Regions from separate parts of the Candidatus Symbiopectobacterium sp. NZEC135 genome, predicted to be linked through region 2. Evidence: predicted binding sites of a transcription regulator. Region 2 holds the regulator's gene; each other region holds the start of a gene.
What was found. The regulator LexA, encoded in region 2, represses DNA repair genes until DNA is damaged. The targets are predictions, from matches to a motif close to TNCTGTATGTACATACAGNA.
Positions count from the first base shown of each region.

Region 1: uvrA (excinuclease ABC subunit UvrA) is a predicted target of LexA. The motif match lies at 2,325-2,344, and genes of this name have one in related genera.
Region 3: rmuC (DNA recombination protein RmuC) is a predicted target of LexA. The motif match lies at 5,695-5,714, and genes of this name have one in related genera.
Region 4: sulA (SOS-induced cell division inhibitor SulA) is a predicted target of LexA. The motif match lies at 6,061-6,080, and genes of this name have one in related genera.

Region 1 is NZ_JAGFPF010000008.1:43,843-51,640, reverse strand. It holds gene uvrA (excinuclease ABC subunit UvrA) at 1-2,162, opposite strand, end outside; gene J5224_RS06810 (single-stranded DNA-binding protein) at 2,470-3,012, shown strand; gene J5224_RS06805 (hypothetical protein) at 3,116-3,640, opposite strand; gene J5224_RS06800 (LacI family DNA-binding transcriptional regulator) at 3,928-4,974, opposite strand; gene J5224_RS06795 (metal ABC transporter ATP-binding protein) at 5,323-6,030, shown strand; gene J5224_RS06790 (metal ABC transporter permease) at 6,027-6,878, shown strand; gene J5224_RS06785 (metal ABC transporter substrate-binding protein) at 6,909-7,787, shown strand.
Region 2 is NZ_JAGFPF010000047.1:278-6,727, forward strand. It holds partial or broken gene plsB (glycerol-3-phosphate 1-O-acyltransferase PlsB) at 1-1,165, opposite strand, end outside; gene J5224_RS18280 (diacylglycerol kinase) at 1,294-1,662, shown strand; gene lexA (transcriptional repressor LexA) at 1,783-2,394, shown strand; gene zur (zinc uptake transcriptional repressor Zur) at 2,461-2,982, opposite strand; gene J5224_RS18295 (pirin family protein) at 3,080-3,781, opposite strand; gene J5224_RS18300 (LysR family transcriptional regulator) at 3,890-4,786, shown strand; gene J5224_RS18305 (glutathione S-transferase family protein) at 4,815-5,810, opposite strand; gene J5224_RS18310 (DoxX family protein) at 5,998-6,393, opposite strand.
Region 3 is NZ_JAGFPF010000033.1:23,239-31,036, reverse strand. It holds gene tatB (Sec-independent protein translocase protein TatB) at 1-283, opposite strand, end outside; gene tatA (Sec-independent protein translocase subunit TatA) at 287-568, opposite strand; gene ubiB (ubiquinone biosynthesis regulatory protein kinase UbiB) at 808-2,451, opposite strand; gene ubiJ (ubiquinone biosynthesis protein UbiJ) at 2,448-3,056, opposite strand; gene ubiE (bifunctional demethylmenaquinone methyltransferase/2-methoxy-6-polyprenyl-1,4-benzoquinol methylase UbiE) at 3,081-3,836, opposite strand; gene rmuC (DNA recombination protein RmuC) at 4,099-5,649, opposite strand; gene argH (argininosuccinate lyase) at 5,865-7,235, opposite strand; gene argB (acetylglutamate kinase) at 7,345-7,798, opposite strand, start outside.
Region 4 is NZ_JAGFPF010000092.1:1,037-8,834, forward strand. It holds gene J5224_RS22400 (methylglyoxal synthase) at 1-239, shown strand, start outside; gene helD (DNA helicase IV) at 285-2,339, opposite strand; gene J5224_RS22410 (YccF domain-containing protein) at 2,565-3,011, shown strand; gene yccS (YccS family putative transporter) at 3,032-5,161, shown strand; gene J5224_RS22420 (TfoX/Sxy family DNA transformation protein) at 5,262-5,879, opposite strand; gene sulA (SOS-induced cell division inhibitor SulA) at 6,102-6,611, shown strand; gene ompA (porin OmpA) at 6,971-7,798, shown strand, end outside.

The sequences.
Region 1 (7,798 bases), on a different contig from region 2:
GCCTCTGGCACACCGGCAAACAGCTCACGAATTGGCGTAAACACGCCGGTGTAGGTCGCCGGGTTGGAACGCGGTGTGCGCCCAATCGGGCTTTGATCGATATCGATCACTTTATCAAAATGTTCCAGACCGTGAATTTCACGGTACGGTGCCGGTTCCGCCAGCGTTGCGCCATTGAGCTGACGTTGAGCCAGCGGAAACAGCGTATCGTTAATCAGCGTTGATTTACCGGAGCCAGAGACACCGGTGATACAGGTGAACAGCCCGACGGGTAGCGTCAGCGTAACATCCTTCAGGTTGTTGCCTTTGGCTCCCACCAGCTTCAGCACTTTGGTCGGATCTGCAGGGACACGTTGCGACGGCACTGAGATTTTTCGCTCACCGCTCAGGTACTGGCCAGTCAACGATTCTGGCACCGCCATAATCTGTTCTACCGACCCTTCCGCTACCACCTGACCGCCATGCACCCCCGCACCCGGCCCGATATCGATCACATGGTCCGCTGCACGAATAGCATCTTCATCGTGTTCCACCACAATCACCGTGTTGCCCAGATTGCGCAGATGGATCAATGTCTCCAGCAGGCGTTCGTTGTCCCGCTGGTGCAAACCAATGGAAGGCTCATCCAGTACGTACATCACCCCCACCAGCCCGGCACCGATTTGGCTCGCCAGTCGGATACGCTGCGCTTCACCGCCGGAAAGCGTTTCGGCAGAACGCGACAGCGACAGGTAGTTCAATCCTACGTTCACAAGGAATTTCAGGCGATCGCCGATCTCCTTCAACACTTTTTCAGCAATCTGCGCGCGCTGCCCGCTTAGCTTCATGTTTTGGAAGAACGTCATCGCATGGCCGATGCTCATGTCGGAAATCTGTGGCAGCGTAGTCTTTTCCACAAACACATGGCGTGCTTCTTTACGCAGGCGTGTTCCGCTGCAACTGGCACAAGGACGGTTACTGATAAATTTGGCCAGCTCTTCGCGCACCGCGCTTGATTCAGTTTCCTTGTAACGCCGCTCCATGTTGTTCAACACGCCCTCGAAAGGATGGCGTCGCACGGACGTATCGCCACGATCGTTGATGTATTTGAACTCGATAGTGTCTTTCCCGGAGCCGTAAAGAATAACGTGACGAATTTTTTCACTCAGGCTGTCGTAAGGTGCCTCGACATCAAAACGGTAATGCTCCGCCAGTGAACGCAGCATCTGAAAATAGTAAAAGTTGCGTCGATCCCAGCCGCGAATCGCGCCACCCGCCAGGGACAGCTCGCCGTTTTGCACCACACGTGCCGGATCGAAAAACTGTTGCACGCCCAACCCATCACAGCTCGGACAAGCACCAGCCGGATTGTTGAAGGAGAACATGCGCGGCTCCAGCTCATGCATGCTGTAGCCACACTGCGGGCAAGCAAAATTGGCGGAGAACAGCAGTTCAGGCTGCTTGCTGTCATCCATATCTGCCACAATGGCGCTACCGCCGGAAAGCTCCAGCGCGGTTTCAAACGATTCCGCCAGACGCTGTGCCAAATCGTCACGCACTTTGAAACGATCGACCACCACTTCAATGGTGTGTTTCTTCTGTAATTCCAGCTTGGGCGGATCGGAAAGATCGCACACCTCGCCGTCGATACGCGCGCGGATATAGCCCTGTGTCGCCAGGTTTTCCAGCGTTTTTGTGTGCTCCCCTTTGCGATCTTTAACAATGGGGGCGAGCAGCATCAGGCGAGTCCCTTCCGGCTGTGCCAGCACGTTATCCACCATCTGGCTGACGGTCTGCGCCGCCAGCGGTACATCGTGATCCGGACAGCGCGGCTCACCCACGCGGGCAAAGAGCAGACGCAAATAGTCGTGAATCTCGGTGATGGTGCCCACGGTTGAGCGCGGGTTATGCGACGTGGATTTTTGCTCAATGGAAATCGCCGGTGACAGCCCTTCGATATGATCGACGTCCGGTTTCTCCATTAAAGAGAGAAACTGGCGCGCATAGGCAGACAAGGATTCAACGTAGCGCCGCTGCCCTTCCGCATACAGGGTATCAAACGCCAGCGACGACTTACCGGACCCCGACAGCCCGGTGACCACAATCAGTTTATCGCGCGGAATTACCAGATTGATATTTTTGAGGTTATGAGTACGGGCACCACGAACTTCGATCTTATCCATTCACATACATCCCGGAGTTAACGCTATTTTCATCATCCCGCAGGCGGAGATAACCGGTACGAAACGTGCAATTATGACACAAAAAAACACCCGCTGCGTTTTTTAGCACCGCAGAGGGCGGCGCAGTGGGGGGGGACAAGCAGGAGAAATACGCTAACAAAAAACTGAATAAATATCCAGTATTCTAATGCAACAATGTAACCAATAAAAAAAGTGTGGATGCAACATCGCGGGTACTCAGCACAGTGCTGGCATGTTATGATTTCTGGCTTAGACTTTACGTATTGACTCATCAGGAGACACAAGCATGGCCAGCAGAGGCGTTAATAAAGTGATTCTTGTCGGGAATCTGGGGCAAGACCCGGAAGTCCGTTATCTGCCGAACGGTGGTGCCGTTGCTAACCTGACTCTGGCCACGTCAGATACCTGGCGCGACAAGCAGACCGGCGAGCAGAAAGAGCGCACCGAATGGCACCGCGTTACCCTGTACGGAAAGCTGGCTGAAGTAGCTGGAGAATACCTGCGCAAAGGCTCACAGGTGTATGTTGAAGGTCAACTGCGCACGCGTAAATGGCAGGATCAGGGTGGGCAGGATCGTTACACCACGGAAGTGGTGGTAGACATTTCTGGCTCCATGCAGATGCTGGGCGGTCGCCAAGGCGGTGGTGCACCGGCAGGCGGCAACGCAGGCAACAACGCACCGCAGGGTGGCTGGGGACAACCGCAGCAGCCTCAGGGTGGTCAAGCCTTCAGCGGCGGCGCACAGCAAGCACCGCGCCAACAGAACAATGCGCCGATGCCTGGCGGCAATGAACCTCCGATGGACTTTGACGACGATATTCCGTTCTAAGTTGTTGGTTCAGCAAAACCATAACGCCCTGCTTTAGCAGGACGTTATGGTTGAAGGATTCATGTTGAAATATTCATAATGGCACGACACCAACCACCATCCGCTATTTCACCATTCCCCCGTTATACAGCTCATCGCCCCTTCCCGAATTAATCATTCCATTAGCATACTGCCGACGCTCAGAGCGTACTCTCGCACTCTGAGCGCGATCTTCCAGATATTGATCTTCTCGTTCGCGCATCACTTGCATGTTTTTTTGTGACCGATTAAAGCTGGCACAGGCTCTTTTACTCAACGTATCAATGGTTGCCTTGATATTTTCCAGGTTGGCCATTTTTGATGCATGATGTGGGTAAGAAGAGGTTTCTATTTTACCTGTCAGCTGCTTTACACGCGCGCTTACCGTATCTATATCGGTTAACACCTGCATAAGACTGTTTGCACTAGGACGCTGCCAGAGTGTCGGATTTCGCAAATTGCGATTAAACGTCGTCACCTGATTTTCAACGTATTTCACGGCCTTTCTCAATCCCAGGATATCCTTCATACGGACCGTTTTGGCGCTGGTTGTAATTTCTCTATTGGCCGCACTGGTTTGATTACTGTTTGCTGTCGAGATACTTATCATTACCGCTGATACCCTTGCGTTATTAAATTCAGCGGAAATGCTATAAGGTGATCGACGGATAATCTTCCATTTACAGTTCGCTATCAGGGCCCCGTCCGGCGTCTGAATCGATTATCGCAACGCGTGCTGTGTTTCCCGCTCTGCTACCTGTGCTTTTGCTGCTTTTTGCATTATTCGCGCAAGCGGGAGAGCCCAACATCATGTTGATAAAGGTATTCAGTAGCTAGAGCGCGGCGAGCTGGTTAGCGTACTGGTCGAGGCCACCACTGCACGATTTTAGTCGGCAATCAAGGGAGTGCGCTGAGGCACTTTACCGATTCTCGCACCACCAAATGTCCCGCCAATTCAACATGCTGCGTCACCCCCAGCGACTGTGCGGGAACCAATTGCTGGGTTAATAATTGCAGTGCGGCTCTGGCAACTGCATCAAGCGGCATGTGCACCGTGGTCAGTGATACCGGCAGCATATCCAGTGGCAAAATATTATCCATGCCCACCAACGACATATCATCTGGAACGCGAATCCCACGCTGTGCCAGCGCATCCACCACGCCCACCGCCTGATTGTCCGCCGCGCAAAAAATCGCGGTCACGCCAAGGCGGTCAGGATGTGCGGAAAGCCAGCACAGCATGGCGTCGCGCGCAGTGAGGGGATGAAAATCAGGCAAAGCAAGAATCAGCGACTCATCGACGGCAATCCCTGCCTCCAGCAAGGCATCACGGTAGCCGCGCTCCCGTTGTTTAATGGTGGAGCAAGACGACCAGGTTAAATGCAGAATTCGCCGATGTCCGTGTTCTATCAGATGGCGAACGGCACAGGCTGCGGCGGCATGGTTAGCGGGGGTAACACGGTTTAAACGCATCGCGGGATCTTCACCGTTGATCAGCACGGCAGGTATTCCACTTTTCACCACCGCCTGCAACAAGGGGATACGCTCGTCATTGACGATCACAATGCCACTCTGCCGCATACCTTGCAGCGATGCGCTCATTTGATCTTCCGTTATGGCATCATGATCCGAGGGAAATGGACGCAGTCGGATATTACGCTGTACGCACAAGGTTTTAAGGGCATTGATCAATGACAGGGAAACCAGATTGTAATCACTTTCCAGCATCAGGTTACGTGGCGCTGCCAACAGAACATGGCGCAAGGGATCCAAGGCTTCGGCCACCGGTTTCGCCAGTTTATGCAGCGGGTAGCCTTGTTCAGCGGCAATCGCCAGTATCTGCTGTTTGACTTTGGCACTGATCGGCGCAGTACCATTTAATACACGAGAAACTGTACTGATAGAGACGCCTGCACACTCCGCTATATCCTTTAATGTTGCCATTGTTCCTTCATCCCTGTGTTTGCGAGGCTCACGATAGACGGTTTTAGCAAAAAAGCACTCAACGCATCAGCCCCCTTTCCTACCGTTTATCTCTACACTGTTGAGGGTTAACGCAATAACAACCACAAGAACATTTGCACGCTGACAAGGGCCAAAGCCGCCATGTCACATTCTCTTACGCCTTTCTGTTGGCGTTTTAATTGTTATATTATAACATAACAATTAATTTCTCTCTGTATGGCACTCACGAGTGAGCTTCTATTCTCTTTCCGCCTGGGCGCGTATCAGCATCGCACTGGCACTGTTGGCGTTGTTGTGGGCGCTGGTCGCCTGGGCGGTATCGCTACCATGATCGCGCTGCACAACCTTACTTTCGGCTACACCGCAGCTTCACCGCTTGGCACGCTGAGCGGCAGCTTCAGCGCGGGTTCACTGACGGCCATCGTCGGTGAAAACGGCAGTGGCAAATCGACACTGTTAAAAACCCTTGCCGGACTGATTCCTCCCTTGGCAGGCTCGCTGGCGCACGATGGCAACACACTGCCGCGCATTGGCTATTTGCCACAGCTGTCAGAATTCGATCGCCAGTTTCCGTTGAGCGTCATGGATTTGGTGTTGATGGGCAGCCTGCCGCAGCGCGGCCTGTTCGGTGGGCTCACGAGTATCTGGCGGCGCAATGCGTATGCCGCGCTGGAGGCGGTCGCGATGATCGCGTTCGCCACCCGCCCTATCGGCCATTTGTCGGGAGGCCAGCTCCAGCGAGTCCTGTTTGCCCGCTTGCTGTTGATGGACGCACCGGTGCTGCTGCTGGATGAGCCGTTTACCGGTGTAGATGCCGAAACAACGCAGGCTCTGCTGGCCTTGATCCACCAACGTCACCAGCAAGGATGTACCGTTCTGGCGGTGCTGCACGATCGTGACATTGTCGAACGCCATTTTCCGCTGGTGCTACAACTCAGCACCGCAGGCCATCGCTGGGGGGCAACCCACGATATATTCGCCTCAGCGCGCTCCGTGTCCCACGGCGCACAGGCGCGGATCAGGGCGGTCGTATGATGACAATAAGTCTCCTTTCACCGCTGGTGGAGTTCGGGTTTATGCGGCGCGCGCTGGTCGGGTGTATCGCGCTCACACTCAGTGCCACGCCGCTGGGTTGCTTTTTGTTGCTACGCCGCATGAGTTTGATCGGCGATGCGCTGTCGCACGCGGTATTGCCAGGCGTTGCCATCGGGTATCTGCTCTCCGGCATGTCGCTGTTGGCAATGGGGACCGGTGGGTTTATTGCTGGGCTGACAGTGGCGCTGCTTTCCGGTTTTGTCAGTCGTAAGACAGCGTTAAAAGAGGACGCCAGCTTCGCCGGACTCTATCTGGGTTCGCTGGCGCTCGGCGTAACGTTAGTGTCACTGCGCGGTTCCAGCGTCGATCTGCTCCACGTGCTGTTTGGATCGATTTTGGCGGTCGATCGCGGCGCACTGATCGATATCGGCCTGATCTGTTCAGTCTCGATACTGCTGTTGGCGTGGCTCTATCGTGCGTTGGTGATCGAGTCGTTTGATGCCACCTTTATGCAGCTCGCCTCACCGCGAGGGAGAACGCTGATCCACGCGTTATTTCTCGCGCTGGTGGTGCTCAATCTGGTGGCGGGGTTTCAACTGCTGGGCACGCTGATGACGGTCGGTATGATGATGCTACCCGCGACCTGCGCCCGTTTCTGGACAACGCGCTTGCCCGTCATGCTGGCCGTTTCGGTGTTGGTGGGCATCGCATCCAGCCTTATCGGCCTGCAGTGGTCCTACTATACCTCACTGCCCGCCGGGCCTGCCATCATCCTGACCGCCACGCTGTTTTTCGCGTTCTCGGTCGCTTTCGGCGCTGAGGGCGGCATGCTTCGCCTGCGCCGCTAATATCATCCACATGTCATCAATGAGGACATCATGAAACATCCTGTTATCGCACTGGCACTTTCCAGCCTGTTATTCAGCACGTTTGCAATGGCAAAACCGTTGCAGGTTGTCGCGAGCTTTTCCGTTTTAGGCGATATGGTCAGCCACATTGGTGGCGATCGCATCGTCGTCACCGATTTGGTCAAGCCCAACGGCGATCCCCATGAATTCGAACCCTCGCCGCAAGACAGCAAAACGCTGGCGAGCGCGGATCTGGTTGTGGTTAACGGACTGGGCCTGGAGGGCTGGTTAACGCGTCTGGTATCCGCTTCCGGTTATCAAGGGAAAGTGGTCACTGCCTCGCAGGGCATCCACACGCTGTCGATGGAAGAAGAGGGAAAAACCCAGACCGATCCGCACGCCTGGAACAGCGCGGCGAATGGCGTTATCTACGCGCAGAATATCATCGATGCGTTAGCCAGCGCGGCACCGCAGGATGCTGACTATTTTCGCCAGCAGGGAAAAGCCTATATTCAGCAACTTCAGGCACTGGATGATTATGCCAAGAAAACCTTTGCCGCCATTGCGCCAGAAAAACGCAAAGTACTCACCAGCCACGATGCGTTTGGCTATTTCAGCCAGGCTTATGGCGTGACCTTTCTGGCACCGCTAGGTTATTCAACGGAAGCAGAGGCCAGCAGCAAACAGGTTGCTGCGCTTATTCGTCAGATCAAACAAGAGAAGATCGTCAGCTACTTTATCGAAAACCAGACCGATCCGCGTTTGGTGAAACAGATTGCTAACGCCAGCGGCGCGCAGCCGGGCGGTGAACTCTACCCGGAAGCGTTAACCGACAGCACCGGCCCGGCCGCCAGCTACACCGCTGCATTCAAACACAATGTGGACACCCTTGCCGCCAGCATGAAGTAAACAGGGCATCT
Region 2 (6,450 bases):
GCCCCCCTTCCATAAAGTACTCAACGGAGTAGCCGCGTGAGAACAGCTCGCCGAGATATTCGCGGAAAATGGTGGAGTAGAGCTTGTTGCCTTTGAAGGTCCGGCGAATAAAGAACGCACCCAGACGGCGGAAAATCGGGCCTGCTGGCCAGAAATTCAGGTTGATACCGGCTGCGATATGGGGAGGAACCAGACCTTGATGATACAGGACATAGGAGAGCAGCAGGTAGTCCATGTGACTACGGTGGCAAGGCACGTAAACCAGTTCATGGCCGTCCTGTGCCAACTGACGCACGCGCTCGGCATTATGTACGTTAATGCCTTGATACAGACGGTTCCAAGTCCAGCTCAGAATGCGATCGGAAAGCCGCACGGCTTCATAAGAGAAGTCCGCTGCGATCTCTTCCATCAGGGCGATGGCATTCTGTTGCGCTTTCTCATGGGAAATTTTCTTGCTGCGCGCCTCATCTTCAACCGCTTTCTTGATGGCCTTGGAGTCCAGCAGCTTATGAAATAATTCCTGACGTACCGGCAAACGCGGACCAACGGCGGCCAGACGCTGACGAGCAAAGTGCATACGGGCGACACGCGCCAGTTTGTGCGCTATGGTTTTGTCAGTGCCGTGTTCGGTTGCCATGTGGCGCAGCGACACGATGCTGGAGAAGCGCACGAAGCTGTCGCGACCCAGCCAGATCACCGCAAAGAACTTCTCAATGCCGTTCAACAGACGCAGATGTGGTGTCGCGCCGTGTTGTCCTTCACGGCCTGGGGAGCGGCCAAACATGACAGAAACCGGCACCATCTGTACATCGAGATAGGGATTGTTGCGGTGCAGATCCAGATAATCGTGGAACAGTTTGACGGATTCCTGCTTGGGCGTGTAATAGCGGAATACGCGCGGACCATCGTTAATAAACACGTGGCTGGGCAGTGAGATACCGTCAATTTCAGTGGGTTCCAGCGGATCGGGCAGTTCTAACGCTTGGCATTTTGCGCGCAGCGTCAGTAAATCCGCCTGTGAGTTATAGGGCAGCACATAAAGAATGGGGCGAGAAGGATCTAGCCCTAACTCCGCCACGGGATCGTTAGGAATTATCTTGCTTTTCACTAACAATTTAAGTGGGAAATTCAGTAATTTATAGTAAATTTTACGCCAGCCGGACATAACAACCAGAAGCCTCTTGAGTAGCAATGCGCCGCAAGGATACCAGAAAGTACACGGGAGATCTGTGGTGTGAGACAACGGTGTTACGGGAAAATTGCAAAAAATCTCTGATAAACGGATGAAAAAACATGAATAAGGCTACCGGGATAACGCGGATTATCAAGGCAACGGGATACTCTCTCAAAGGGCTGAAACAGGCATGGCAGCACGAAGCCGCATTTCGGCAAGAACTGATGCTGCTGGTCGTGGCAGTGCTGGTTGCGTGTTGGCTCCCCGTGTCACTGTTGGAGCGCCTAGTGCTGATTGGCGTGGTGGTGGTGGTGGTGCTGATGGAGTTAGTCAACAGCGCAATCGAGGCCGTCGTCGATCGCGTGGGGATGGAGCACCATGAACTCTCTGGGCGCGCTAAAGATATCGGTTCGGCGGCGGTGTTTGTGGCCTTGGCCTTTGCCGCCGTTGTCTGGGTGAGCATTCTCTGGCCGCTCGTGCTGGGGTGATTTCAGCGTGATTTTGAGGCAAAGCGCATAAAAACACAGGTATTTGCCTCTCTGTGATTCCCAAGCCGCGATGACCTGTATATACTCACAGATAAACTGTATAAACAACCAGGGGGCGGAATGAAAGCATTAACAACCAGACAGCAGCAGGTCTATGATCTGATTCGCGATCATATTGCGCAGTCCGGCATGCCGCCAACGCGTGCCGAGATCGCCCAGCAACTGGGTTTCCGCTCACCCAACGCGGCGGAAGAGCATTTGAAGGCGCTGGCACGTAAAGGCGTGATTGAAATTGTCTCTGGCGCATCGCGCGGTATCCGTCTGCTGATGGAAGATGAAAATGTTGGCCTGCCGCTGATTGGTCGTGTTGCTGCGGGTGAACCGCTGCTGGCGCAAGAACACATCGAGTGCCACTATCAGGTCGATCCGGCCATGTTCAAACCGCACGCAGACTTTCTGCTGCGCGTCAGCGGTATGTCGATGAAAGATATCGGGATACTGGACGGTGATTTGCTTGCCGTGCATAAAACGCAAGAGGTGCGTAACGGGCAGGTCGTGGTGGCACGTATTGAAGATGAAGTAACGGTTAAGCGCTTAAAGCGTCAGGGTAATACCGTGCAGCTTCTGGCGGAGAATGAAGCTTTTGCTCCCATCGTGGTTGATTTACGCGAGCAGAGTTTCACTATTGAAGGGCTGGCCGTCGGTGTTATCCGCAACGGTGAGTGGAGCTAAACACCGTTAGCCGACAGGGCGTTTCTTTTTGGGAAAGCCTTGTCGATGACGTGATGCGCCCTCAGCTCAGCGGCCGGGTTTCGCATTTTTGATGGGCACCGTATGGTCGTGATGACAGTGTCCATGTTCACGGCAATCAGCCACTTCCTGACAGGCTTCGCACAGGCCGTGTGCCTCGACTACGCTGTGACGCAGCGTGAAATTGGCGCTTTGTGCCAACTGCTGAAGAATGGCTTCAATGCCTTCCGTCTGACGTTCCGTCACTTGCCCGCAGCGATCGCAAATAAACAGCGCTGAAGTATGGCTATGTTCTTCAATGTGGTGACACATGACATAGCTGTTGGTCGATTCCACACGATGGATAAACCCTTGCTCCAGCAGAAAATCCAGAGCGCGGTATACGGTAGGGGGTTTGGCTTGCGGTTCTGAGGCACGCAGCAGATCCAACAGATCGTAAGCACTGATCGCGCCGTGTTGTTGAGCCATCAGCCGAAGCACTTCGAGTCGCTGTGGCGTAAGGCGCACGTTGCGCTGTTGGCAAATACTTTCCGCCTGGGCAAGGAGTTTGTCTTGGTCGCTTGAATCCATTGGCCTGATCCTACCGCATGATGATGAACATGTTGCCCATCTTACCATGTAAGGCGCGGATCGCGCTGTGATAATCCATCAGCAGGTCGAATGTGCCTCAGGCAACCAGATCGATAAGCAGCGCGCGCAGCGGGGCTTTGGCGCGGATAGTCAGCTGTTTTTCCTGCTGAATGAAGGCGCCATCTCCACACTGTAACATCGTTGCGTTCTCTTGCGGCGTCATGGCTTCCATCGCACCGTGAACCACCTGAAAATAAGCGCGGTTGCCGTTGAGTGCAAACGTATGCTGTTCACCTTCGTTCAATTGCAGATGGTGTACCCAGACCTGCTGGCGAAGTTGCAGGCTGCCGTTTTCACCTTCCGGTGAGGCGAGCAGTTTGACCTTGGCATCGCACAGAGCAAGTCGTTGCAGGGCGCTGTTTTCCCGTGAAGGACAGGCATTGAACCACAGTTGCAAACGCGTTAGCGGCGTTGTGTCGCTGATGCTGTGCTCGCTGTAGCTTACCGCAGGCTGTGCGGCCAATAACAGAACGTCGCCTGCTTTTGCCCGGATATGACCCCCGTTGCTGTCGCGATATTCCGCTTCACCTTGCAACAGAATATTTAAAATATCGACTTGCGGGTAGGTGCGCGGCTGAAATGCTGAGCCTGGCTTGAGGACTTCCTGATTCAACACGCGCAGTGACGCAAAGCCTAACAGCTCAGGATCGAAATAATGGCCGAAAGAGAAGGTGTAGCGCGCTTGCAGCCAGCCGTAGTCAGCTTGACCGCACTGTTCCGCTGTTCTGCATATGATCATGGTTCTGTACCTCAAAAATTATACTAAACAGATAGTAATTGTGTGGACGTTGGATTGTTAGCTAGTTAATCTGGTGGGTATATTCAAAATTCCTGAATGAGTGAGTAAATGGCAAAAGAACGGGCATTAACGCTGGAAGCGCTGCGAGTGATGGACGCCATCGATCGCCGTGGCAGCTTTGCGGCGGCGGCTGATGAGCTGGGGCGCGTGCCGTCGGCGCTGAGCTATACCATGCAGAAGCTGGAAGAAGAGCTCGACGTCGTGCTTTTTGATCGCTCAGGTCACCGCACTAAATTTACTAACGTGGGGCGTATGTTGCTTGAGCGGGGGCGAATCCTGCTCGAAGCCGCCGATAAACTGACCACCGATGCGGAAGCGCTGGCGCGCGGCTGGGAAACCCATATCACTATCGTCGTTGAAGCGCTGATCCCGACCGAGAAACTGTTTCCTCTGCTGGATAAGCTGGCGCAGAAAGCCAATACCCAGGTGTCATTGCTGACTGAAGTGCTGGCTGGTGCCTGGGAGCGTTTGGAACAGGGGCGGGCCGATATCGTGATTGCGCCTGATATGCACTTTCGCGCCTCTTCCGAAGTGAACACGCGCAAGCTGTACACCATGAACAACGTTTACGTCGCCAGCCCGGATCACCCTATTCACCAAGAGCCTGAACCGCTGTCGGATGTAACGCGCATAAAATATCGCGGGATTGCCGTGGCGGATACCGCGCGTGAACGCCCGGTATTGACCGTGCAACTGTTGGATAAGCAGCAGCGTTTAACGGTGAGTTCTATTGATGATAAACGCCGCGCGCTGCTGGCGGGATTGGGCGTGGCGACCATGCCTTACCCCATGGTCGCCAGAGATATTGCCGAGGGGCGCTTGCGGGTCGTCAGCCCGGAATATTCCATGGAGAGCCAGATTATCATGGCGTGGCGTCGTGACAGCATGGGCGAGGCAAAATCCTGGTTCTTGCGCGAATTGCCCAAAGTGCTGAACCAGGCGTGATGTGATGCTCAGGCCTATCGTTTGTTGATTACACCGTCTGTCCATTAAATCTGTCGCGCCCGTGCGGTGCGCTCAGATCGTTTTCTGGCCCGATGGAAATAATGCCATGCGGATTGATCGTACCGTGGCTGCGGTAGTAGTGATGGCGGATATGCGGGATGTTGACGGTATCTGCAATGCCGGGAATTTGGTAAATATCCCGCAGGAAACCGAACAGATTCGGGTAGTCTGCCAGCCGACGCTTGTCACACTTGAAATGGGTATGATAAACCGGATCGAAACGCAGTAACGTGGTCCACAAACGAATATCCGCTTCAGTCAATGCGTTGCCTGTCAGGTAACGCTGCTGTCCCAGACGGACTTCCAGCGAATCCAATGCCTCGAATACGCCATTGACCGCTTCATCATAGGCGTCTTGCGAGGTCGCAAATCCCGCCTTATACACGCCGTTATTGATGGTGGGGTAAATCCACGCATTTAACGTATCAATCTGCGTGCGCAGCGCCTCCGGGTAGTAATCGCCGGGCGTTGCGCCAATGCCATCAAACGCCGCATTGAACATGCGGATAATATCGGCGGATTCATTGCTGACGATGGTGTGGCGCGTTTTATCCCACAGTACCGGAACGGTAACGCGCCCGCTGTAATCGGCGTTGGCATGCAGGTAAAGTTGGTAGAGAAATTCGTGCTGGTAGAGTGAGTCACCAGTGGTGTAAGGAAAATCGATGCCGAAAGTCCAGCCCTGATCCAACATCAACGGATGCACCACGGACACACCGATGTACTCCTGTAACCCTTTAAGCTGACGCATGATCAAGGTGCGGTGCGCCCAGGGGCAGGCGAGCGAAACATAGAGGTGGTAGCGATGGGGTTGGGCCTCGAAGCCTCCTTCGCCCGTGACGCCCGGCGCGCCATCCGGGGTTATCCAGTGGCGAAACTGTGCAGTGGTACGCTTGAAGTGCCCACCTGTCTTGCTGGTGTCATACCAGGTATCGTGCCATACGCCATCGATTAGTTGTCCCATGGGTCCTCCATCATCAATGTAAAAACCAGGGCGCAGAGTACTGCGCCGCTGGTGCGAGGGTTATGCCTGGTGTTGGCATCAAACTACGTTGGTATAAAACTACGTTGGTATAAAACTACGTTGGTATAAAACTACGTTGGTATAAAACTACGTTGGTATAAAACTACTTTGGTATAAAACTACGGTGTTACCACTTTTTATTCAAAAGACGGTCGATGCTGAAAGCGCCAGGGCCCGTTACAGCCAGCAGCAGATAGCCGCCTGCGATGGTCAGGTTTTTCAGGAACATCAACTGGTTTACACCTTCGGCAAAGTTGGTGTGAAACAGCAGGGCGGTCAGCAGTGTGAATCCCGCCGTGAAAAGGGCGACAGTGCGAGTCAGAAGACCGAACAGCACCGCCAAGCCACCGCCCAGCTCCAGCAGAATGGTCAGCGGCAGCAGAAACGTCGGAACGCCCATGGCCTGCATGTATTGCGCGGTGCCCGCATAGGCATCACCCAGTTTGCCGTAACCTGCCACGATGAACAGGATTGGCATAAAGATGCGAGCGATAAGCAGCGCAGTATTTTCTAAATTTTTCATCATTTGTCTCCAAGGAAAAGGGGGGCTGGCAACAAGTCTGTATGCCGCGCTACAGCA
Region 3 (7,798 bases), on a different contig from region 2:
CACGTCGCATCGCATCCGCCGCTTCTTTGAGTTCGTCCATAGAGGCTTTCAGCTCTGGAGAAAGGTTTTTCAGGCTAGCCTGCTCCACCTTCTTCAAACTGTCTTGCAACTCTTGCAACTTCAACTCTTGGGTCAGCTCATTTTGCACCGTAGACGCCAGCGAGCGCAGCGTTCTCACCCAACCAGCAATCGTTTTAACCGCAACGGGCAGGCGTTCAGGCCCGAGTACTACCAGGCCGATCACCATAACGAGCATCAGCTCACCAAATCCGATATCAAACACCGATTATACCTGCTCTTTGTGCTGGCTCTTCGTTTCTTCTGATTTTACGTCAGCCTGTTGTTCCGTGATGGACTTCGTCGCAAAATCGGCATCCTGCTGTGTTTTTTCATTCTGGTTTGCAGATGCGCTGTCAGCGGACGAAGGTTGCTCATCACTGATGGCCTTTTTAAAGCCTTTAATCGATGCGCCCAAATCAGAACCTAGCGTTCTTAATTTGTTAGTACCAAACAACAACACAACTATCACCGCAATGATCAGCAACTGCCAAATACTAATACCACCCATACCATTACCTCTTTTCTACAAAGGGGAGTTATCTATCATCTTTCACACCGCAAACATTCGCATGTGCATTTTGTCCAAAAACGAGTCACCGCGCATTATTCTTACTTAGAGAATGCATGCCCAGAGGATGCGCTCGGTTTACGTTTCCTGCAACGCCTTTTTCCTACGGCGGAAAGGCATATAAGGTCAAAGCCGTAACTATTATATACGGCTATTAATAGCGCCTGTCATGATCTGCTTCAACGTGTACGACGCCAACCAATGACCCAGCTCACAACACCAGCTGCCATTAACCCCGCCGAAATCACTTCCGGGAGATCCTGACGCCCCACCAACATGAGCAACCCAGCCAGCAGCAACGTCGCGCCAACGCCAAGTAAATAATGCGACTGGCTTTGGCGCGCTCGCTGCATGCGCAGTTCATCTGTCAGTTGTGTCACACTGTGGCGCAGCAGCCGGTGTTGCCGCAAACCATCGTAAATCAACTCGGGAATTTCCGGCAATTTTTCCGCCCAGAAGGGGGCCTTTTCTTTTAACCCGCGAATCAGAGCGGCAACCCCCATCTGATCTTTCAGCCACGACTCTAAAAAAGGCTTGGCTGTTTTCCATAAATCCAACTGCGGGTAAAGCTGACGGCCTACACCTTCAACGTAGAGCAGCGTCTTTTGCAACAAGACCAACTGTGGCTGCACTTCCATGTTGAAACGGCGTGCCGTATTGAACAAGTTTAACAACACATGCCCAAAGGAGATCTCTGCCAATGGCTTTTCGAAAATGGGTTCGCACACGGTACGAATCGCAAATTCAAACTCTTCAACATTGGTATCAGCGGGCACCCAGCCGGAATCCACATGCAGTTCAGCAACACGACGATAATCGCGATTGAAAAAGGCAATGAAGTTTTCTGCCAAATAGCGCTTATCTTCTTTGTTCAGCGACCCGACGATGCCGCAATCAATACCGATATATTGCGGGTTTTCAGGGTGTTCATAGCTGATAAAGATATTGCCCGGATGCATATCGGCATGGAAGAAGCTGTCGCGAAACACTTGTGTAAAGAACACCTGTACGCCGCGTTCTGCAAGCAACGGCATATTAGTGCCGTTGGCTTTCAGCGCCTCAACGTCTGAGACCGGGATACCGAAGATACGCTCCATAACCAGCATGTTCTCACTGCAATAGTCCGAATAGATTTCCGGAATATAGAGCATCGGGCTGCTCTCAAAGTTACGGCGCAACTGAATGGCATTTGCCGCTTCACGCAGCAGGTTTAATTCATCAAGCAGGGTTTTTTCGTACTCGTGCACCACTTCACGCGGGCGCAAACGCCGCCCATCAGGCAGCAACATCGGCAGCCAGCCCGCCAAACGGTTCATCAGCCGCATATCAGCCTTGATGACAGGGAGGATATCAGGACGAATCACCTTGATAACCACTTCCTGACCGTTTGTTTTGAGCCGAGCAGTATGCACCTGTGCGATAGATGCAGAGGCCAGTGGCACTATTTCAAAATCATCAAACCAGCTTTCGAGTGGGATACCCCCCATCGAAAGTTCGATCTGTTCGCGGGCCAGTTTGCCGTCAAAAGGATCGACGCGATCCTGAAGGATAGCGAGCTGATCGGCAATCTCCGGCGGAAAAAGATCGCGCCGAGTAGACATCATCTGACCGAATTTGATCCATACCGGGCCCAGTTCCTGCAACGCCAAACGCAAACGTTCACCAAGCGGTTTGTCCTTATGGCGGTTTGGCATCCAGAACAGGAATTTACGCCAGATCCGCAGCGGTAAGGTGATGCGCAAATGCGGGATCAGTTCATCGAGCCCATAGCTCAACATGACGCGAATAATGTGGTAAAGGCGCAGCAGTTCACTTGGCGTCATGCGGCGGACTCCAGTTTCGCCAGGCGCGCCGCCAGCGTATCGACGTCATCACTTAACGCGGCCACTTCATCATACCACCAGGCCGCTTCTAAACGCCCCGGCGCAAGCCGCCACTCTTCCGTTACGGTTTCTGCCAAATAACGCCGCTGGCGATCGAACAAACGGGCGGCACCGCGAAACGCACCTTGCACCGTCTGACCAATGCCTTGCGCGACAACGTCGCCCGTATAAGGCGCAAGCCATTCTGCGGGATCGCACTCCGCCAAATCCAACAGATTGACAAGGTGTTGGACAACTTGTATATCCCCTTCAATCACCAGTTCACCACGACGCATCAGCGATGAAAGCTGCTGGCGATCGCGCAACGTGAGCAATACGGGTATCCGGGTTTCCAACTGACAATCTGCCGTGTCAGCCCACTGGCTTACCACATCAACGCGGTGTTCACCAAAGACCAATACCAGCGGCACAGGCAGTTCTGCTAACACAATTTTTAGCGTTTTTCCCTGTAGTCGCTGGCGCGCCGCTTTCAAGCTACTTTCGCGAAAAAGCAGGCTATTTAACGCCGTTTCCAGCGCGGCAGTCAGCACAGACGTTATCAGCATCAGCGTTTCCCACTATAAAACAACTTAAAATTTGAACCCACGGTGTAACGCGACAATGCCTCCCGTGAGGTTGAAGTAGTTTACACTGTCAAAGCCTGCATCCACCATCATGCCCTTCAGCGTTTCCTGGTCCGGATGCATACGTATCGATTCCGCCAAATAACGGTAGCTGCCCGCATCTTTGGTCACCATATCGCCAATACGTGGCAAGACATGGAATGAATAGAAATCATAGACTTTGCTGAGCGGTTTCAACATCGGTTTGGAAAACTCCAGCACCAGCAAGCGGCCGCCCGGTTTCAAAACGCGGAACATGGAGCGCAGCGCCTTGTCTTTATCCGTCACGTTGCGTAAACCGAAAGAAATCGTGATGCAGTCGAAATAGTTTTCTGGGAAGGGCAGCGCCTCCGCATTGGCCTGAACATAGCTGACGTTATCAATAATCCCCAAATTGCGGAGCTTTTCGCGTCCCACTTTCAGCATGGAAGCATTGATATCGGCCAGCACCACTTCCCCTGATTCACCGACCAGACGTGAGAACTTAGCGGTTAAATCCCCCGTTCCGCCCGCCAGATCCAGCACGCGCTGGTCGCGACGGACACCGCTGCACTCAATAGTAAACCGTTTCCAGGCACGATGAATCCCGAAGGACATCAAATCGTTCATCAGGTCATATTTTCCCGCTACTGAGTGAAATACGCCCGCTACCATGGCCTCTTTATCGTTTTTATCGACAGTACGAAAACCAAAATGCGTGGTTTTCTCCGGATCGTTAGTCATGTTCTTCGCCCTACTTTTCCAAATCAGAATTGTGGTCAATCCCCTTTGCGCGCTATCGGCTGGACTCGCCGCTCATATTGCGCTGTCGAGCATTAGCGCAACACGAGCTTGGCGTGTCTGTGCGCGTTTCGCATCAACAATCGAAGAGGAACATCGAATTTTGAAACTACCCCTTAATGGGGAGAGTGTAACAGACCAGGCCCAAAAACCCACCGCTCTGATGCACTGAATAAAGTTGTAAAACGTGAACATACGCGACGCATCACAGACGATTCGAGATTTCTGTATCCGTGCCTTGCACGTGTTCCCCCATAGGCGAGGTATCTGTTTGAATCGTTTCAGACAGCGTTTCCAGACCGTCAGCTTCAGCAGAAAGCACCGCTTGCTCTGCCACGTTGGGATTTATGGTACGCTTAACCTCAACGCCAAGGGAACGGAAACCTTCAACCTGGGCTATCAGATTGCCACGCCCGGAAGTCAGTTTATTCATGGCCTGCCGGTAGCTGGCCTGTGATTTATCCAGACTTTGCCCCAACGATGCCATGTCTTCGACAAAGAGACGCAGTTTATCGTACAGCCGAGAGGCACGATCGGCGATCTGCTGCGCATTGCGGCTTTGTTGTTCATAACGCCACAGATTGGTGATAGTACGTAACGCGACAAGCAGCGTGGTAGGGCTCACCAGCATGATGTTGTGTTGCAGGGCTTCGCTGATCAATTCAGGATGGCGGTCGATAGCAACCAGAAAGGCAGGCTCGACAGGGATAAACATCAACACATAGTCCAACGAGCGCAACCCCGGCAACTGTTGGTAGTCCTTATTACTCAGCAGGCGGATATGCCCGCGCACGGAGGCGATATGCTCGCTGAGTGCGCTGGCGCGTTCCTCGTCGTCCTCACTGTTAAAGTAGCGCTCATAGGCCACCAACGACATCTTGGCATCAATCACCACATCTTTGCCCTGTGGGAGACGAACGATCACATCGGGCTGCATGCGCCCGTTTGCGCCCGTCTGGATACTGACTTGCGTTTGGTATTCATGGCCTTCACGCAAGCCGGAAGCCTCAAGTACGCGTCCCAGCACCACTTCGCCCCAGTTCCCCTGGGTTTTATTATCGCCTTTCAGGGCTTTCGTCAGGTTGACCGCCTCTCGCGCCATTTGCACGTTAAGTTGCTGCAACTGACGAATTTCATGCGCCAGCGTGTGGCGTTCACGCGCTTCGCTGCCGAACCCCTCCTGAACCTGACGACGAAAACCGTCCAGTTGTTCCCGCAGCGGCGTCAGCAGTTTATCGAGGCTCTGTTGATTTTGCTCATCCGCCCGGCGACCGCTGTGCTCAAAAATCCGGTTAGCCAGATTTTCAAACTGTGTCGTCAAGCGTTGCTCGCTGTTGATTAACAAACGCTGTTTTTCCTCAGCGGCGAGGCGCGTCTCTTCCAGACGGATGGTGACTTCACGCAGTTCTGCTTCCTGCGCACCGTTTGCTTCACGCAGTGCGCGCAGCTCCTGGTTGAGTTGGTTGCACTCTTCTTGCAACCGAGCCATAACCAGCAGCTTTTCCTGATGGGCAGTAAGTTTACCGTGCATCAGACGCAGCTCCATATCATCCTGACGCAGACGCTGTTCGTCCTTATCACGCGCGAGCTGAAGTTCACGTACCGCGCTTTGCGCCTGCTGTAACGCTTGCTCTTGTATACGTTGTTCCGTTTCTTGCCGAGCGCGGCGTTGCTGGTAACGCAGGCTGGCAACCAGCCATCCCACCAGCACCCCGACCGCCCCGCCGCCTACACCGTAAAAGAGGGTGATATCCACGTCGCATTCCTTTCGTTATCGCCACTGTCCGTCAAGGTAAATTGATACTGTATGCATGTCCAGAAAGAATAACGCAGGCCAACGTAAAGCGGCATCGTTGTCGGCGGTGAAATGGTTAAAATGCGAGACGTCTTGCGTTATAACTTATGGTCATTGGCTGAATAAAAAAGGGCCGGAAATCCGGCCCTGATACAGGTGACAGAGCGCTATCGCTATTACAGACGCCCTTTGGCATCGGCAATCGCCTGTGCGACCTGCTGTGGTGACACGCCACCTTTCGCCGCGCGTTTTTCCAGACAGGATTGCAGCGACAGGATGGGATACACGTCATCGCCAATGGTGGCACTGAATTTCTGCAAATCCGCCAACGGCAATGCTTCCAGCGGTTTACCTTGTCGAATGGCTTCCACCACGGCCTCACCAACGATGTGGTGCGCTTCGCGGAACGGAACGCCTTTTGCCACCAGATAGTCTGCCAGTTCGGTCGCATTGGCGTAACCCTGCTGCGCCGCTTCCTGGCAGCGTGGACGACGGACCTGAATACCTTCCAGCACCAGTGCCGCCATCATCAGGCAGTCATGCCAGGTATCGAGTGCGTCGAACAGCCCTTCTTTGTCTTCCTGCATGTCTTTGTTGTACGCCAGCGGCAAGCCTTTGAGCGTCATCATCATGCCAGTCAGCGCGCCTTGCACCCGACCCGATTTACCACGAATAAGCTCCAGCGCATCCGGGTTTTTCTTTTGCGGCATCAGGGAGGAACCGGAGGTCACACGATCGGACAGCTCAACAAACCCGGATTCACCACTGTTGAAGAAGATCAGATCTTCAGCAAAGCGCGACAGGTGCACCATGCCGATCGAGGCATTAGAGAGCAGTTCCAGTACGTGATCGCGGTCTGACACCGTATCCAGACTGTTACGCGTAGCAGATGCAAAACCCAGCCAGCCTGCCAGTTGCTCACGATCGATAGGATAGGCCGTCCCGGCCAACGCGCCGCAGCCCAATGGGCTGACATCAAGACGTTTTAACGTATCTTCCAGGCGGCTTTCATCACGAGCCAGCATTTCATGGTAAGCCAGACACCAATGGGCAAAGGTCACCGGCTGGGCACGCTGCAAATGGGTGTAACCCGGCATCACCGCATCCTGGCTCACCTCAGCGGTAGCCACTAACGCAACACGCAGTTGGCGCACCGCCAGTTGCAGTTCGCTGATTTGTGCTTTACACCAGAGCTTAAGATCGGTGGCAACCTGATCGTTACGGCTGCGACCGGTGTGGAGCTTTTTACCCAAATCGCCCACTTTGTCGATCAGCTTCTGCTCTACCCAGCTATGAATATCTTCGGCATCGCTTTGCAGAATCTGTTCTGGGTTGGCTTGCACCTCAGCCAGCAGTGCGTTCAGCGCCTGCTCTAGCTGCTGCTGTTCCTGTTCGCTGAGTACATTGACCGTCACCAGCGCTTTTGACCAGCCGATAGAGCCGACGATATCTTGCTCCGCCAGACGGTAATCAAACCGCAGCGAGTCATTAAATTGTTTGAACCGCTGATCTGCCGCCTGACTGAAACGACCGCCCCACAACGCCATAACCGATACTCCCACAATGTGCTTCAATGTCTTGTAACCATGCGGGCGGGCCCGCATGCTCGCGTCCGTTACCTTACGGCCAACGGAAATGCCTTACAGATTAACAGATTTACGCCAAAATCCGCGTGCCAATCGGCGTACCGTTAAACAGCGCGGGCAGTTGATCCGCATGACGCCAGCTCGCGATGTCTACCGGGCGCCCCAACGCGCGAGCCGCATCCAGCGCTGCGTTGACTTTAACGATCATGCCGTCGGTAATAATGCCTTGCGCAATCAGTTGCTCTGCTTTCTGCGCGGTCATTTCCGCAATACGTTGGCCTTTGCCATCGAGGATACCGCTCACGTCCGACAGCAGGATCAAATCAGCACCCAGCGTCTCTGCGAGTGCGGTTGCAGCCTGATCGGCGTTTACGTTCATCAAATCGCCTTGTTCGGTGATGCCGATAGAACTGACGATTGGCAGATACCCGGCGCTCAGCAGCGCATTGGGCAGATCGGCAGAACCCGCCTGGGCTTTGCCCACGTAGCCCAGGGATTCATCCAACTGCGTTACTATGGTCATG
Region 4 (7,798 bases), on a different contig from region 2:
TCGGAGCTTTGATTTCGGAAGGAAAAATCGATCTGATGATCTTCTTTTGGGACCCACTGAACGCGGTGCCACACGATCCTGACGTCAAAGCCCTGCTTCGCTTGGCGACCGTCTGGAATATTCCGGTCGCAACCAACCGCTCCACCGCTGACTTTCTGGTTAACTCAGCCCTTTTTAAACAGCCCGTTGAGATAGCCATTCCCGACTACCAACGCTATCTGAATGAGCGTCTGAAGTAACGCGGCGCATCAGCGCTACCCGCTTGCTGGCTGGCAGCGCTGCTATTAAGGTTTCCTCTGAAGCGGTACACCGATACGCTGTAATTGCTCAACAAACACAGACGGTGCGTCACGATCGAAGAGCAGCCAGACCCGGTGTTTTGCACGGGTTAGCGCCACATAAAGTAAGCGGCGCTCTTCCGCATCAGCAAAAGGTTCCATCTGGGGCAGCAAAACCTGCTCCAGCAAACTTTCGCGGGGCAAGGCAGGGAACCCCTCTTTGCCATCGTTCAACCCCACAATCACCACATAGTCAGCCTGTTGCCCTTTGCTGGCATGGATAGTCATAAACTCAATAAGCAAGTTTGGCCACCTCACACTCGCTTTATCCAGCATGGCTGGCCGCAAATGGTGATAGCGCGCCAGCACCAGAATACGCTCATCAGGCGTGACGTAACTGCTGAGCTTATCAAACAACGCTTCCAACTCTGTTTCAGGCAGCAGCATGACCGCCTTTTTGTCGCCAGTGCGTAGGCTGTTAAGGGGTTTCTTTAATTGATGCGGATTTTGCTGCACAAAGGTATTGGCAATCTCGCCAATGCGATCGTTAAAGCGATAGGTCGTATCCAGCGCACAGCGTTCACCGCGCCCAAAGTGATGCTCAAATGCCGTGGTCAGCGTCAGTTCCGCGCCACTGAAACGGTAAATCGCCTGCCAGTCATCACCGACAGCAAAAAGGCGGGTACGCAGATTCTGCCTGCGTAGCGCCGCTAACAGTTGCGCGCGCTGGGGCGAAATATCCTGAAACTCATCGACCAGAATGTGCTTCCAGGGGCTGATAAAACGCCCTTTATCCAGCAGATTTACCGCTTGGTGGATCAGACCGGAAAAATCCACCGCCCCTTCCTCTTTTAATGCTGCTTTCCAGGCTTTAAGCAAAGGCGCCATTAAACGTAAACCACGCTGCAAACGCGGGCGCTGTTCCTCATCGGCTAGCGCCAGCATGTCATTTTGGCTCCCGCCCTGCATGCGCATCAGCCCGAGCCAGCGATCCAGACGACCACTCAGACGCGCAGCCAGACGCGTATCCAGCCAAAATTCGCCATCCGGCACATTCCACGCCATCTCCTCGCTCAGCCACTCACGCCATCCTTTGGCCTGCGCTTTCTTCTCCGCACACTGTTGCTGCCAGGTTTTAATCAGCAACTCATGTCGCTGCGCGCTATTGCTTTCCAATCGGCTGATAACCGGCGCCTTACGCGTAGCCTGTTGAATAATATGCAGTGCCAGCGCATGGAATGTTTTGGCCTGCACCGCATCCGTGTGCAAGCACGCCTGAATACGTTCGTTCATCTCCTGCGCCGCTTTACGACCAAAGGCCAGTAACAGGATTTGTTCCGGCATCGCTTCGTTGCGGTGTAGCAACCAGGCGACACGCGCCACCAGCACCGATGTTTTGCCACTGCCCGCCCCTGCCAGCACCAATACAGAATCTTCACCATTAATAACAGCGCGACACTGCGAAGCATTCAGCGGGGTGGTTTCAACGCCGTCAAAAAAGGCCTGCTCCAGCGACAGCGTTTTTTCCATCCAGGCTTGGTTACAGGCGGTTCTGCACGATTCCCCCTCAGCGAGCCACTGCTGACAAAGGGTGTAACTGTCACAACAGTTGATAAACGTCGTCAATCTCTCGACCGGCAGCGGCAAAGCGGCGAGCGTGGCACGAATCGCTGTCTGTAACTCAGTCAATGCCTGACGTGAAACCCATCCTTGGTGGTTCGTCCGTTGCTCAATATCGGTGACCTGACGCTGCAACACATCGGCACACACCGCGCTCATGTCGTCACTCCACTGACGCCACATTTTCATCAGATAACGGTAGAACTGCTGGGTTTCCTGCCATTCGGTGCCATGCAGTCGCACAACCTGATTTTCTGGCAGCACAAACTCCAGTTCCCCCCACACCAGGCCACGCTTACACTGAATATCCAGTAATTGGTTAAAGGGAATAACATACTCGTGTTTCTCACCGCTCACCTGAACGCCTGCATTGAGCAGCTTCACCCGATTGTAGGGGTGTTGCGCCAGATGTTTGCCTAAAGAGGTTGCTTTCAGTTCCATTTTCGTTACGCCATGAAAAAAACGGCTTTTCGGTAGTTTACCTGCGACACAGACCCCGCCTCCAGTGTTAAAACACGTTAAGATATCCCTGCGCTTGATGTAATATTCTTGCTGATGACATCATACGCGATGTGTGCTGAAGCAATGCCATGGGATGTCTGTATTTTGTAATGATAGATGCCCTATCTATGAGACCTTCGCTACGCCTGACATCATGGAGCAACAATGCGAGCCGTATTGAACATTCTTAATTTTGTGCTGGGCGGATTTTTCACCACGCTGGCATGGTTTATTGCAACGCTGATCAGCATTGTGCTGATTTTCACCTTGCCACTGACCCGATCATGCTGGGAAATCACCAAGCTATCACTGCTCCCCTACGGCAATGAGGCCGTTCACATCGATGAGGTAGAACCTGAGCGTAAAAATGCCGTATTGAGTGCGGGCGGGACAGTCCTCAACGTCTTCTGGTTTATTCTTTTCGGATGGTGGCTGTGTATATCGCATATTGCCAGCGGCATTGCGCAATGCCTAACGATTATCGGTATTCCTGTCGGCATTGCCAACTTCAAACTGGCGGTCATCGCACTGTGGCCTGTAGGTCGTCGCGTCGTTTCTATTGAAGAGGCACAAGCGATACGTGAAAGAAACGCGCGTCGTCGCTATCGCTAACCGTCGGTAAGGAACAGACGTTGTTGACTTTTATCTCAGGATTCCGGCGTTACCTCTACAATAGCGGTTGGTTGTACAACGCGCGTATATTCATTGCCCTGGCTGGCGCTGCGTTGCTGCCCTGGTGGATGGGCCAACCCATCACCACCATTCCGTTAACGCTTGGCGTGGTGGCCGCAGCGCTGACCGATCTTGACGATCGGCTAACCGGCAGATTACGCAACCTGTTTATTACGCTACTCTGTTTCTTTATCGCGTCGGTATCCATAGAACTGCTTTTTCCTTACCCGTGGCTCTTCGGCATCGGGCTGGCCTTTTCAACGGCTGGTTTTATTCTGCTTGGTGCATTGGGTCAGCGCTATGCCACTATTGCTTTTGGTGCTCTGCTAATTGCCATTTACACCATGCTAGGCGTGTCCCTGTATGACAATTGGTATCAACAGCCACTTTTGCTGCTCGCCGGGGCATTGTGGTACAACCTGCTGACGTTGTTGGGGCATGTTGTCTTTCCCATTCGTCCTTTGCAGGACAGTCTGGCACGATGCTTTGAGCAGCTCTCCCACTATCTGGATGCCAAAGCAACACTGTTTGATCCCGATATTGATGAGTCGACCGATAATCCATTGATCGATGTAGCACTGGTTAACAGTGATGTGGTGGCAACGCTCAATCAAGCCAAAGCCTCATTGTTAACTCGGTTACGCGGTGATCGTGGACAGCGTGGCACTCGCCGCACGCTGCACTACTATTTTGCAGCACAAGATATTCACGAACGCGCCAGTTCCTCGCACGTGCAATACGCGCAGTTACGTGAAACGTTTCGCCACAGTGATATTCTTTTTCGTTTTCAACGTTTACTGACAATGCAGGCACGCGCCTGTCGCCAATTGGCGCAATCCATTCTATTACAGCAAAAATACCAGCATGATGGACGTATCGAGCGGGCGTTTGTTTATTTGGATGCCGCACTGCACGCTTTTTTTGCCAAAGATGGCGCAAATTCGGCCCAAGGAAAAGCATTACACCACCTGCTAAATAATCTGCGCGCCATTGATGCCCAGTTAGTGAATATCGAATCAGAGCAATGGCTGGAATCGCAGCAGCAGATGGAAGAAAGTCTGTCTGATGATGGGCTGACTGGCTGGAGTGATATTCGGCTGCGCATCAGTCGTCATCTTACACCGCGTTCAGCCTTGTTTCGTCACGCTATCCGTATGTCTGCCCTGCTCTGCGGGGGGTATGCGCTTATTCAACTGACACACATGCAGCACGGCTATTGGATTCTGCTTACCAGCCTGTTTGTGTGTCAGCCAAACTACAATGCGACGCGGCGGCGTTTGGCGTTACGTATTATCGGGACGCTGGCAGGCATTCTGATTGGGATACCGGTACTCTATTTTGTGCCCTCGCTTGAAGGACAACTCACTCTGATTGTTATCAGCGGTGTACTGTTCTTTGCCTTTCGCAACGTACAATATGCCCATGCCACTTTGTTTATTACCCTATTGGTTTTGCTCTGCTTTAACTTGCTGGGTGAGGGTTTCGAAGTGGCAGGACCTCGCATTCTGGATACGCTGATTGGATGTGCCATTGCCTGGGCTGCCGTCAGTTTTATCTGGCCGGACTGGCGTTTTCGTGGTTTACCTGCGGTAATCGATAAAACCATCAACGCCAACTGCCGATATCTGGATGCCATTCTCGAACAGTACCATCAAGGTAAAAGCAACAGTTTGCGTTACCGTATCGCGCGCCGCGATGCGCACAACGGCGACGCGGAGCTGGCCTCTGTCGTCGCAAACATGTCTTCTGAACCCCATGCCATCAGAACTACACTCGATGATGCGTTTCGCTTTATGTGCCTTAACCATACGCTGTTAAGCTATATTTCAACGCTCGGTGCCCACCGAGAAAAAATGGTGATGCCGCAGACGTTGCAACTACTCGATGATGCCGTCTGTTACATTGATGCAGCGTTGAATCATCCTGACATTGACGTACAAACGCAGCGTGAAGGATTGCTGATACGTCAACAGCAGGTACAACAGCTTGCCCCCGATCCAGACAGCAAGGAGCAACTGGTCTTGCAGCAAATCGGCCTTATCATCGATGTCTTGCCAGAACTGACGCAGTTGAAAGGGGCTATTCGGTGACGTACGCACCGTAAAAACAGGTGCAGAAGGAAAAGCGCAAAGCGTAAAAACCCTGTAGCGCGGCATCATTGCCTGTAACGATACCGCGCAAGTTAGCCTGTCAGGTTTTAGGCAACGGCGCTGAATGGTGTTTATACCATTCAATCAGCTCGTTTCTTACCCCTTTTGGCAACGCAGCCTGATGCGTTCTGCAAATCGCCCCCGCCAACGCCAGTAAAATATTCACACTGGCATGTTTACTGACAGCCTTTAACTTCAAGTAGCTCTCCTTTGCACCGTGTTGTTGCAGCTCATCAGCATTTCTGATTCCCGCTTTCCATAACATCCGCTCGAGATCGTGATTCAGATTGGGTAAATCCTTTAACCGTGTGCAAAGCTCACGTTCTGATTTATCCTGCTCTGCGCCCTCAAGCGACATTTTTGCCAATTGCAGCAGTTGCGTCGGATCTTCCCATAATACCTCCCCCACCAAATAGTAACTCAATGGTACGGGCATGCCCCGTTTGGTATAAACCAAATGCGGCATATTCAGTGCAAGGAAATGTGGCTCACAACGCTTGCTCGCACGTAAATAAAGCTCCCCGTTGGAGATAAGACCAAAGATGGTTTTATTTGCCGCGATGCTATAACCGCCAAATTGAGAACGGGTGGTAATTTCTCCCAACGAGGAGAAAGAAACTTTTGATTGCAAAATCCTTTTTTTGCATAACTGATTCATACAACACCCTTTAGTATTGAAAATCAATCCTCTGTCTGTATATGTGTTCTTAACGTGTTAAAGTAATTAATCACAAGGTTGGTAAGGCTTCAAACATAAAATGTGATCTCCGCCCACTGCCATGCCAATAATGCGAAGCGCTTCCAAAAAAAAGCAGGTTGATTTTCGTCCATAGCCGATATACTGTATGCACATACAGTAACACTAAGGATGAAACCCATCATGCGTGCGCACTCTATTCGTTCAGAACGTCATCAGCCAGCCCCACTGCACAGCGCTCCATTGCCACGGAACGCAGTTGCAGGCTATGGCAGCGGTATCATCAGCGAAATCGACTACAGTGTTGAACACCCGATGACAACGCTTCTGTTACTTCCCCTTTTGCAGCAATTAGCCGCGCAATCGCGCTGGCTACTGTGGCTTGCCCCACAACAAAAAATCAGCCGCCACTGGTTACAGCAATCGGGTTTACCCCTGGATAAAGTTATTCAGCCTTATCACCTCAACCCTAACGAAACCGTTGAGGCAATGGAAAAAGCGCTGTTAACGGGAAATTACAGCGTTGTCTTATGCTGGCTTGAGCACAATTTGACGGAAGAAGAAAGTATGCGTTTGAGGCAGGCTGCTCAAAAAGGAAACGCCTACGGATTTATCATGAGACCCCAGTGCATACGCAGAGAAGAAGATGGACTATTTTCTCGCCTAAAAATTCACTCAACGCTGTACCATTAAGTAAATTAAGAGTTTTCTCATCTGCGTATCATCATCTTGGTTTGTTTGACGCCCAAACCACGGATATGCAGGTGTGAAGCGCGTCAACCATTACGGATAAACGTTGCGATTCGCCAAAATAAACTATTATTTGTTAGGAAGTATGTATGAAACGCTGTTTTTTCTACAAGGCAGATCATATCGTACTTGTAACTTTCGTATCACGTTGTAGACTTTAACGCGCTGGAGTTGCTCTTTGCATAATGCCAATTAGTTGGCAGTACGTTATAAATTAAGAGCAGTGGCTTCAGTCAAGGATTTAACCAAAGGCCTATTGGCATTAATGCTAATTGCCGGTTTGGATGATAATGAGGCGTAAAATGAAAAAAACAGCTATCGCAATTGCAGTGGCACTGGCTAGCTTTGCTACAGTAGCACAAGCAGCCCCCAAAGAAGAAACCTGGTACGTTGGCGGCAAACTGGGGGTTTCCCAGTTCCACGACACCGGTTTCTCTGGTAATGGTTTTGACGGTATTAACAACAACCCAATCAAGAGCAAACTGGGCGCGGGCACGTTCGTCGGCTATCAGGCAAACCAATATCTGGGCTTTGAATTAGGTTATGACTGGCTGGGTCGCATGAAGTATGCGGGTTCCAACAGCAATCCAACTGACAGTGCCGCTTTCAAAGCTCAGGGCGTTCAGTTGGCCGCGAAATTAAGCTACCCGGTAATGCAAGATCTGGACGTATATACTCGTCTGGGTGGCATGGTATGGCGTGTTGACGCAAACGGTCAAAATGGTGGTACTCAGTTGAGCGACAGCGACACTGGCGTATCCCCACTGGCTGCTGTTGGTATCGAATACGCTTTCGATCGTGACTGGGCTGCACGTGTTGACTACCAGTGGACCAACAACATTGGCGACGCTGGCACCGTTGGTGCACGTCCTGATAACCTGCTGATGAGCGTTGGTGTTTCCTACCGCTTCGGTCAGGGTGATGCTCCGGCACCAGTTGTTGCTGCTCCGGCACCAGTTGCTGCACCAGCGCCAATGGTTGAAACCAAGCGTTTCACACTGCGTTCTGACGTTCTGTTCAACTTCGGTAAAGATACACTGAAGCCAGAAGGTCGTCAGTCTCTGGACCAACTGTACAGCCAACTGAGCAATCTGGATCCTAAAGACGGTTCTGTTGTTGTTCTGGGCTTC